Regions from separate parts of the Arthrobacter sp. FX8 genome, predicted to be linked through region 2. Evidence: predicted binding sites of a transcription regulator. Region 2 holds the regulator's gene; the other holds the start of a gene.

What was found. Region 2 encodes HrcA, which represses chaperone genes, less so after heat shock. Its sites were predicted from a motif close to TTNGCACTCGNNNNNNNCGAGTGCNAA; they were not measured.
Region 1: a site for HrcA is predicted at 2,305-2,331, ahead of groES (co-chaperone GroES). Genes of this name have one in related genera too.

Annotation. Positions count from the first base shown of each region.
Region 1 covers NZ_CP113505.1:2,341,441-2,346,025, forward strand. Annotated here, with positions in the region: gene OUO20_RS10710 (dihydrofolate reductase family protein) at 1-95, shown strand, start outside; gene groL (chaperonin GroEL) at 164-1,774, opposite strand; gene groES (co-chaperone GroES) at 1,854-2,147, opposite strand; gene OUO20_RS10725 (DLW-39 family protein) at 2,400-2,780, opposite strand; partial or broken gene OUO20_RS10730 (THUMP-like domain-containing protein) at 2,833-4,058, shown strand; gene OUO20_RS10735 (shikimate 5-dehydrogenase) at 4,063-4,585, opposite strand, start outside.
Region 2 covers NZ_CP113505.1:1,592,942-1,597,526, reverse strand. Annotated here, with positions in the region: gene OUO20_RS07235 (DUF4870 domain-containing protein) at 4-414, opposite strand; gene OUO20_RS07230 (DUF3097 domain-containing protein) at 534-1,385, opposite strand; gene hrcA (heat-inducible transcriptional repressor HrcA) at 1,557-2,570, shown strand; gene dnaJ (molecular chaperone DnaJ) at 2,658-3,785, shown strand; gene OUO20_RS07215 (16S rRNA (uracil(1498)-N(3))-methyltransferase) at 3,788-4,567, shown strand; gene OUO20_RS07210 (GerMN domain-containing protein) at 4,554-4,585, opposite strand, start outside.

The DNA.
Region 1 (4,585 bases), 750 kb from region 2:
TCGCCGAGCCGGTACGCAGCTACCCCAAGGGAGCCGTGTCGTTGGTCTACGAGCCTGCGGGCGGAGTCGAAACCGCCGAGATGGCGGCTACGTAGCACCCGGAACACAGAAAACCGGCCCAGCTGGTGCTGGACCGGTTTTCTGTATGTGAAGACGGGCAGGATCAGTGGCTGTGGCCTGCGTGCTCGTCCTCTTCGGCCGGCTTCTCCACGACAAGGGTCTCGGTGGTGAGAACCAGCGCGGCGATGGAGGCCGCGTTGCGGAGGGCTGCACGGGTGACCTTGACGGGGTCGATGACGCCCGCAGCGATCAGGTCCTCGTACTCGCCGGACTTGGCGTTGAACCCGTTGTTGATTTCCAGGTCGGCAACCTTGGAGGTGACCACGTAACCGTCGAAGCCGGCGTTCTGGGCGATCCAGCGCAGGGGCTGGACCAGCGCGCGGCGGACAATGCCGACGGCCGCGGCAGCGTCGCCTTCGAGGGCGTTGACGGCGGCATCCTCATCCAGTGCCTTGAGGGCGTGGATCAGGGCCGAGCCGCCGCCGGCCACGATGCCTTCTTCGAGGGCAGCGCGGGTGGAGGACACTGCGTCCTCGATGCGGTGCTTCTTTTCCTTCAGCTCAACCTCGGTTGCGGCACCCACCTTGATGACGCCGATGCCGCCGGCCAGCTTGGCCAGCCGCTCCTGGAGCTTTTCGCGGTCCCAGTCGGAATCGGTGCGGGTAACCTCGGCGCGCAGCTGGGCAACGCGTGCGGCCACGTCCTCGGCCGAGCCTGCGCCGTCGACGATGGTGGTGTTGTCCTTGGTGACGGTGATGCGGCGGGCGGTACCCAGCACCTCCAGGCCAACGGTGTCCAGGCTCAGGCCCAGCTCCGGGGAGACAACCTGCGCACCGGTGAGGGTGGCGATGTCCTGCAGCATGGCCTTGCGGCGGTCGCCGAAGCCGGGAGCCTTGACGGCAACAACGTTCAGGGTGCCGCGGATGCGGTTGACGATGAGCGTGGACAGGGCCTCGCCCTCGACGTCCTCGGCGATGATGAACAGCGGCTTGGAAGCCTGCAGTGCCTTTTCCAGCAGCGGCAGGAATTCCTGGATCGAGGAGATCTTGCCCTGGTTGATCAGGATAAGGGCGTCCTCGAGGACTGCTTCCTGGCGTTCCGCGTCGGTGACGAAGTACGGGGACAGGTAGCCCTTGTCGAACTGCATGCCCTCGGTGAGGACCAGTTCGGTCTGGGTGGTGGAGGACTCTTCGATGGTGATGACGCCATCCTTGCCCACCTTGCCAAAGGCCTCGGCGAGCAGTTCGCCGATTTCGTCGCTCTGGGCCGAGATGGCGGCAACGTTAGCCACCTGGGTGCCTTCGACCGGGCGGGCGTTTTCGAGCAGGCGGGCAGCCACGGCTTCAACCGCAACTTCGATGCCGCGCTTGATCTGGCCGGGAGCGGCGCCGGCAGCAACGTTGCGCAGGCCTTCCTTGACCAGGGCCTGGGCCAGGACCGTGGCGGTGGTGGTGCCGTCGCCGGCAACGTCGTTGGTCTTGGTGGCTACTTCCTTGGCCAGCTGCGCGCCAAGGTTCTCGTAGGGATCGTCAAGTTCCACTTCACGGGCGATGGTGACGCCGTCATTCGTGATGGTGGGGGCGCCCCACTTCTTGTCCAGGACGACGTTGCGGCCGCGGGGGCCGAGCGTCACCTTGACGGTGTTCGCGAGCTTATCGATGCCGGCCTCAAGGGACCGGCGGGCAGCGTCGTTAAACGCAAGCTGCTTTGCCATGGTTTTGTCCTTTCAAAGACAGAAACCCCGCACTGCCGGCCAGCATGAGCATGGCCGGCGGCACGGGGATCCGGAAGAGTTACTTGACGACGACAGCCAGGACGTCGCGGGCGGACAGCACCAGGTACTCGGTGCCGCCGGTCTTGACTTCGGTTCCGCCGTACTTGGAGTAGATGACGACGTCGCCAACGGCAACGTCAACCGGAACCCGCTGGCCGTCTTCGAAACGGCCGGGGCCTACTGCAACAACTTCGCCTTCCTGCGGCTTCTCCTGGGCGGAGTCCGGGATGACCAGGCCTGAAGCCGTGGTCTGCTCGGCTTCGAGCGGGCGGACAACAATACGATCCTCAAGAGGCTTAATAGAGACCGACACTCGGACCTCTCCTTTTCGTCAGCAAAATTCGTGGACTGGAAAGCTTTCCGCCGTGGCTGGCAAACCGTCGTCGCGGTGCCGGCAGCAGCCTGGCTGGCAGCTCTTCATGTGTTAGCACCCTCCTAGGGAGAGTGCTAATGAAGACTCTATGTAAGGGTTAGCACTCGGTCAAGGTGAGTGCCAACGTTTCGTCATCGGCGTAAGCCTTTCGGGCTCCGGCCGACGGCGGTCCAGGGCGGCAAACATGCTTCCCTAACGGCCCAGGTCGTCGAAGTCCACGTCCTCGCCACCGTCGGCCTCGCCGCCTCCCTGCTGACGTTTCCGGTAAAGCACCCAACCGGCCCCGGCTGCGGTGAGTACGGCAACAACGAGGAAGAAAATGCTCCCGGCCCGTGCGCCGTCGTACAACCCGCGGATGTCCCGCGCCTCCTGCGTGTTGTCGTGGATGTCGTTGCCGCCCACCGAATAAACGGTGGCGTTGAACGTGTCCAGCAGGAAAATGATCACCAACAGGGCGATGCACACCACGGCCACCACGGCCGCGGCGATCAGGGCTGGACGGGCAAACCTAGCCACACCGCGGTCCCTGGGTCGATGTTCGCCGGTCTCCCCTGGGGCTGCGCTGTCATCCATGGTTTCAACAGTATCCGTATCCCGGCAGCCGTCCTCCACTAGGCTGGAAACCATGCCCCACGCTCCCCAGGACCAGATCGCACCCCTGTTGACCCCCGAAGGCTGGGAGTTGCTGGCATCGCTGGGCCCCTACCGCGAAGAGGACGCGTTTGAGCTCAATTCGGCGCTCCGGAAAGCCGGCCACCCGGGCGAACTTGTATCCGCCGTCCTGACGCAATCCAGGCTGCGGACCAGGGCCGAGGCGAAGTTTGGTGAGTTCGCCCGCCAGATGCTTTTCACCCAGGCAGGCCTTGAGCAGGCCACCCGGCTGAACGTCGCCGCACACCACGCGCAGCGGTTCGCCGCAGCCGGGATCCGGCACGTGGCGGACCTGGGCTGCGGTCTTGGTGCCGACGCCATGGCCCTGGCTTCCCTGGACATCACCGTCACCGCCGTGGAGATGGATGAAACCACCGCCGCCTGCGCCACCATGAACCTCATCCCCTTCCCCAATGCCACGGTGGTCCACGCGGACGCGGCATCGGTCCCGCTGGAAGGGATCGACGGCGTCTGGCTGGATCCGGCACGCCGCGTCACTTCCACGTCGGGGACCAAGCGGATCTGGGACCCGGAGGCTTTCTCACCGCCGTTGTCCTTCGTGGAGTCGCTGGCCGCCGGGGGAAGGCGGTGGGCGTGAAGATGGGCCCGGGCATGCCCCACGAGTCCGTGCCCACGGGATGCGAAGCCCAGTGGGTGTCGGTGGCCGGGGACGTGACCGAGGTGACCCTCTGGTTCAACGCCGTGCGCAGGCCCGGGGTCCGCCGGGCTGCCCTGGTCCTGGGGTCCCAGGGGCCCGCCGAGCTGACCAGCGCAGAGGACTTCGGCGCTGGCCCGGCCGCTCCGGTGGGACCCGTGGAGGGTTACCTGTACGAACCCGACGGCGCCGTGATCCGTGCCGGGCTGGTTGCCGACGTGGCGCTGCAGCTCGGCGGGCACCTGGTGGATGAACACATTGCCTACATCTGTGCCGCGGAACTTCTGGACACCCCGTTCGCCAAGGCTTACAGGGTCCTGGAAGTCATGCCCTACAACGTCAAGGCACTCAAGGCCTGGGTGAAGGAGGAGGGGATCACCGTGCTGGACATCAAGAAGCGCGGCACAGCGGTGACCCCGGAAGAGCTGCGGAAGCAGCTCCTCCCGCAGGGCAAGGGCGCCGCCAAGGGTTCCGCCAGGACGGCCACGCTGGTCCTGACTCGCATCGGCGAGGACCGCGTGGCCATCGTGGTGGAACCGGTGTAAACGCCTACTGGGCGCGCATGAACTCCTCGGCTGCCCGGACCTGTTCCGCGGTGGGGCGCACTCCCGTGTACAGCACAAACTGTTCCAGGGCCTGGATGGTGGCAACCTCCGCACCGGTGATGACGTGCTTGCCTGCCGCGCGGGCGGCCCGGATCAGCGGCGTCTCGGCGGGCAGTGCCACCACGTCGAAGACCACGCGTGCGGCCTCGATGGCCTCCGCGGGGAAGGACAGGCTGTCAGCTTCGGCGCCGCCCGCCATGCCGATGGGGGTGACGTTGATGATCATGTCCGCCGTCCCGCCGTCGAGCGCTGCACGCCACTGGAAACCGTACTGTCCTGCGAGCGCACGCCCGGCGGCCTCGTTCCGGGCGATGACGGTGACGTCCTTGAAACCGGCGTCCCGGAGCGCGGCGACGGTGGCCTTGGCCATCCCGCCCGCCCCCTGGACCAGCACGGAATAGTCGGTGGGGACCCCGTTGGATGCCAGCAGCTGCTCAATGGCCGTGTAGTCGGTGTTGTACGCCTTG
Region 2 (4,585 bases):
CCCTTACTTGATCCAGCGCAGGTTGTACTGGTAGCGGTGCGGCTGGCCCCGGTTGACGTGGATCCCTGCCGCGACGGAGAAGCACGTGAGCGCCACCCAGATCAGCGTGGCAATGACCGCGAAGATGTTCCCGACGTAGGGGACGAACACCAGGATGTTGGCCAGCACCGCGGCGATGGTGGGCGGCAGGCTGAAGTTCAGCGCTTCCTTGGATTCCTGGGCGGTAAATGGCCCGCGGTCACGGAAGATCAAGTAGATCAGCAGCGAGGGGACGCACCCCAGGATCCCGCCGAAGTGCGCCAGCGTCGCCCACTGGCGGTCTTCGCTGGCCGTAAGCGGCAGGGCGTTGGCGGGGACGCCATGGTACTCGGAACGGCCCTGGCCGTCCCTGTGATCACGTGCGTTTTCTGCCACAGTCTGTTCCTTCGAAGGTGCAAGTGGTGCTGACTACAATTCCGGCGCGGTGCGCAGTGCCTCAGGAAACAAGGAACCGCACTACCAAGAATACTGGTTCCCGGGACGCCGTCCGCCCTTCACGGCACGGTCAGGAAATCGATGACTTCCTCGACCCTGCCCAGCAGCGACGCTTCGAGGTCCGCGTACGTGCGCACGGCGCCCAGCAGCTTCTGCCATCCCAGGCCGACATCTTCCTTGGTGGCGTGGGGCCAGCCGAAGGCTTTCAGGATCCCCGTCTTCCAGTCCTGCCCGCGGGGCACGGCCGGCCATTTGTCGATGCCAAGGACAGCGGGCCGGATCGCCTGCCAGACGTCCACGTAGGGGTGACCGACGATCAGGACGTTGCCTGCGGCGCCCGGGGAGGCCATGACGGCATCCGCGATGCGGGACTCCTTGGAGTCAGGAACCAGGTGGTCCACCAGGACGCCAAGACGGCGGCCAGGCCCCGGCCTGAAGTCCGCGACGGCTGCGGCAAGGTCGTCAATGCCGTGCAGGGGCTCGACGACGATGCCCTCCACCCGGAGGTCGTCTCCCCAGACCTTTTCCACCAGTTCGGCGTCGTGCTTGCCTTCCACCCAGATCCGGCTGGCCTTGGCCACCTGGGCGCGTTGTCCGGCGACCCGAACGGACCCCGAGGCCGTCCTGCCCGCCGCGGGACCGGCAGCGGCCGGCCGGGGGGCGGGTGGCATCAGCCGGATCGGCCGGCCCTCCAGGAGGAAGCCGAACCCAAGGCGGAAGGAACGCGATTTTCCCCTGCGGTCCTCCAGCGCCACCACATGCATGCCGCCGGATTTCTCCACCCGGGTCACGGCACCCACCCAGCCCGACTGCACTTCCTCGAGCACCATGCCGCGCTCCACGGGGACCTCAGGCAGTTCCGTCCGGGCGGGAGCGGATATGCCGCGTGGGCCCCAGTTCCGGTAATCCATGGATTTGATCCGCCTAGCGCTAGTGTTCAACTCCGCAATTTCGCCCGGAGCGGTACCAATGCTAACAACGGGCCGAGGCATAATAGACTGTTAGCACTTAGGCATGTCGAGTGCTAACCCTGGGTTGCATCGGGAGGGGCATGCGCCCCGAACCATGGATGGAGGTGGAGAGTGAGCGAGCCACGCAAGCTGGAAGTACTGCGGGCCATCGTGGAGGACTACGTCCACTCCCGCGAGCCGGTTGGGTCCAAGGCCCTGGTGGAGCGGCATCATCTTGGTGTTTCCAGCGCCACCATCCGCAATGACATGGCCGCACTGGAGGACGAGGGGCTGATCACCGCCCCGCACACCAGTGCCGGCCGGATTCCCACGGACAAGGGCTACCGGCTCTTTGTGGACCAAATCTCGGCTGTCAAGCCGCTCTCGGCCGCCGAACGCCGCGCCATCCAGTCCCTGCTCGAAGGCGCGGACGACCTCGACGACGTGCTGGAGAGGACCGTCCGGCTGCTGTCGCAGCTGACCAACCAGGTTGCCGTGGTGCAGTATCCGCACCTGAGCAGGGCACTGGTCCGGCACATCGAATTCGTCCTGCTCGCCCCGCGCAAGGTCCTCGTCGTCCTGATCGCCAACAGCGGCAAGGTGGAGCAGCGGGTGATCGACGTCGGGCAGGACCTTGGCGACGACGCACTGGCCGAACTGCGCACCCGGTTCCTCGGTGCACTGGGCGGAACACCGCTGCGCCAACTGGCCCAGGCGCTGCCCGCCGTCGTCGCCGCCACCCCGCACCCGCAGCGGCAGGCGGCACACGCATTGGCGCTCGGACTGGAGGGCCTGGCGCAAAACAGCCGGGAGGACCGGATGGTCATGGCCGGCACCGCCAATCTGGCCAGGTCCAACGTCGACTTCCCCCTCAGCATCGGCCCGGTGCTCGAGGCGCTGGAGGAACAGGTGGTGATGCTGCGGCTGTTGAGCGAAATGGCCCAGGACCACCGCGGCGTCGCTGTCAGCATCGGACGGGAGAACCCGTACGACGGCCTTGCCGAGGCCTCCGTGGTGGCCACTGCCTACGGTCCGGACAGCTCGGCGAAAGTAGGCATCCTCGGGCCCACCCGGATGGATTACCCCACCACCATGGCCGCCGTCAGGGCAGTGGCGCGCTACCTTTCCAGGATTTTGGGGCCCTGACTCTTGGCCGCCGGAGCGCGCTTCGGCCGGAAAGCAAGAGCTGGGCCGCCCAACTGAACGCAGTACAACAAGGAAGAGATACGAACTTTGAGCAGCCACTATGACGTCCTTGGAGTCTCACCCGAAGCGACGGGTGAAGAAATCAAAAAGGCCTACCGCAAGCTGGCCCGCACCCTTCACCCGGACGTAAACCCCGGTGCGGACGCATCGGAACGGTTCAAGGCAGTAACTCACGCCTACGAGGTGCTTTCGGACCCCCAGAAGCGCCGGATCTACGACACCACCGGCAATGAGAACGGCACCGACAACGGTTTCGGCGGCGCAGGCTACGCGGGCCAGGGCTTCGCGTTCCAGGATATTTTCGACACCTTCTTCGGCGCCGGCGGCACGTCCGGTCCGGCTTCCCGTGTCCGCCGCGGCCAGGATGCCCTGATCAGCGTACGGATCGACCTCCGCGACGCCGTGTTCGGCGTGAACAAGAAACTCGAAGTGGACACCGCCGTGGTCTGCCCCACCTGTGACGGATCCTGTTGCCGCCCCGGCACCCATCCGGAACGCTGCGACATCTGCGGCGGCAGCGGACAGGTCCAGCGGGCCGTCCGCTCCATCCTCGGCCAGGTCATGACGGCCGCCCCCTGCGGCACCTGCGAAGGTTTCGGCACCGTCATCAAGGATCCCTGCAACGAGTGCAGCGGCCAGGGCCGTATCCGCAGCCGCCGGTCGCTGACCATCAAGGTCCCTGCCGGTGTGGCCACCGGAACCCGGATCCAGCTCTCCGGCCAGGGCGAGGCCGGCCCCGCGGGCGGTCCGGCCGGCGACCTGTACGTGGAGATCCGCGTCAACAATGACGCCACCTACGTGCGGGAGGGCGACGACCTGCACGCCACCCTGCACATCCCCATGACGGCAGCCGCCCTGGGCACGGATGTCAGCCTGGAAACCTTCGACGGCACGCAGGAGATCGACGTCAAGCCCGGTACCCAGTCGGGGGAGATCATCACCCTGCGCGGCCTCGGCGTCACCCACCTGAGGGGCTACGGCCGCGGCGACCTGAAGGTCCACCTCCAGGTGGACACCCCGGCCAAGCTCGACCCCGCGCAGGAGGACCTCCTGCGCCAACTGGCCAAGCTCCGTGGTGAACAGATCACCGAGGGCAAGCTCGCTGCCAGCGGCGGCATGTTCGCCAAGCTCCGGGACCGGCTCGGTAACCTGTAGCGGTGAGCAACCCCGTCTTCTTCACGCCCCCCGGTTCGCTGGCCGGGATGGCGGCCGGCCAACTCTTTGTCCTCGACGGGGCGGAGGCGCGGCATGCCGTCACCGTCAAACGGCTGTCTCCCGGCGAAGCGGTGGACATCGTCGACGGCGCCGGCACCCGGATGACCGGGAAGGTGGTGTCCGCCGCTCCCTCCGCACTCGAGGTGGAATGCGGGACGCTGACCGTCGAAGACAGGCCGGACGTCCGGCTGGTGCTGGTCCAGGCCCTCGCCAAGGGGGACCGCGACGAGCTGGCCATCGAGACGGCCACGGAACTGGGCATCGACGCCGTCATACCCTGGCAGTCCGAACGGTCAATCGTCCGCTGGAAGGGCGACCGCGCAGCCCGGGCCCATGCCAAATGGGAATCCTCCGTGGCCGCGGCCGCCAAGCAGGCACGGCGCGCCTGGATCCCCGAAGTGCGGTCCGCCGTCGACACTGCCGGGCTTTCCGCTGCCGTGGAAGCTGCCGACCTCGCTGTCATCCTGCATGAGGACGCCGTTCGGCCGCTGCGCACCGTCCTTGAAGCATGGCAAGGGAAAGCAGGCTCCGGACCCCGGGAAATCCTGCTCATCGTCGGTCCGGAGGGCGGCATCAGCCAGCGGGAGGTAACCAAACTCTGCGATAAGGGCGCCGTGACCGCCCTCCTGGGGCACCATGTCCTGCGGTCCTCCACAGCCGGCCCGGCCGCCGTCGTGCTTGCCAGCGACGTCCTTGGCCGGTGGACGGCTACCGGACCTTAAAGGACCTCGTGTCCTCGT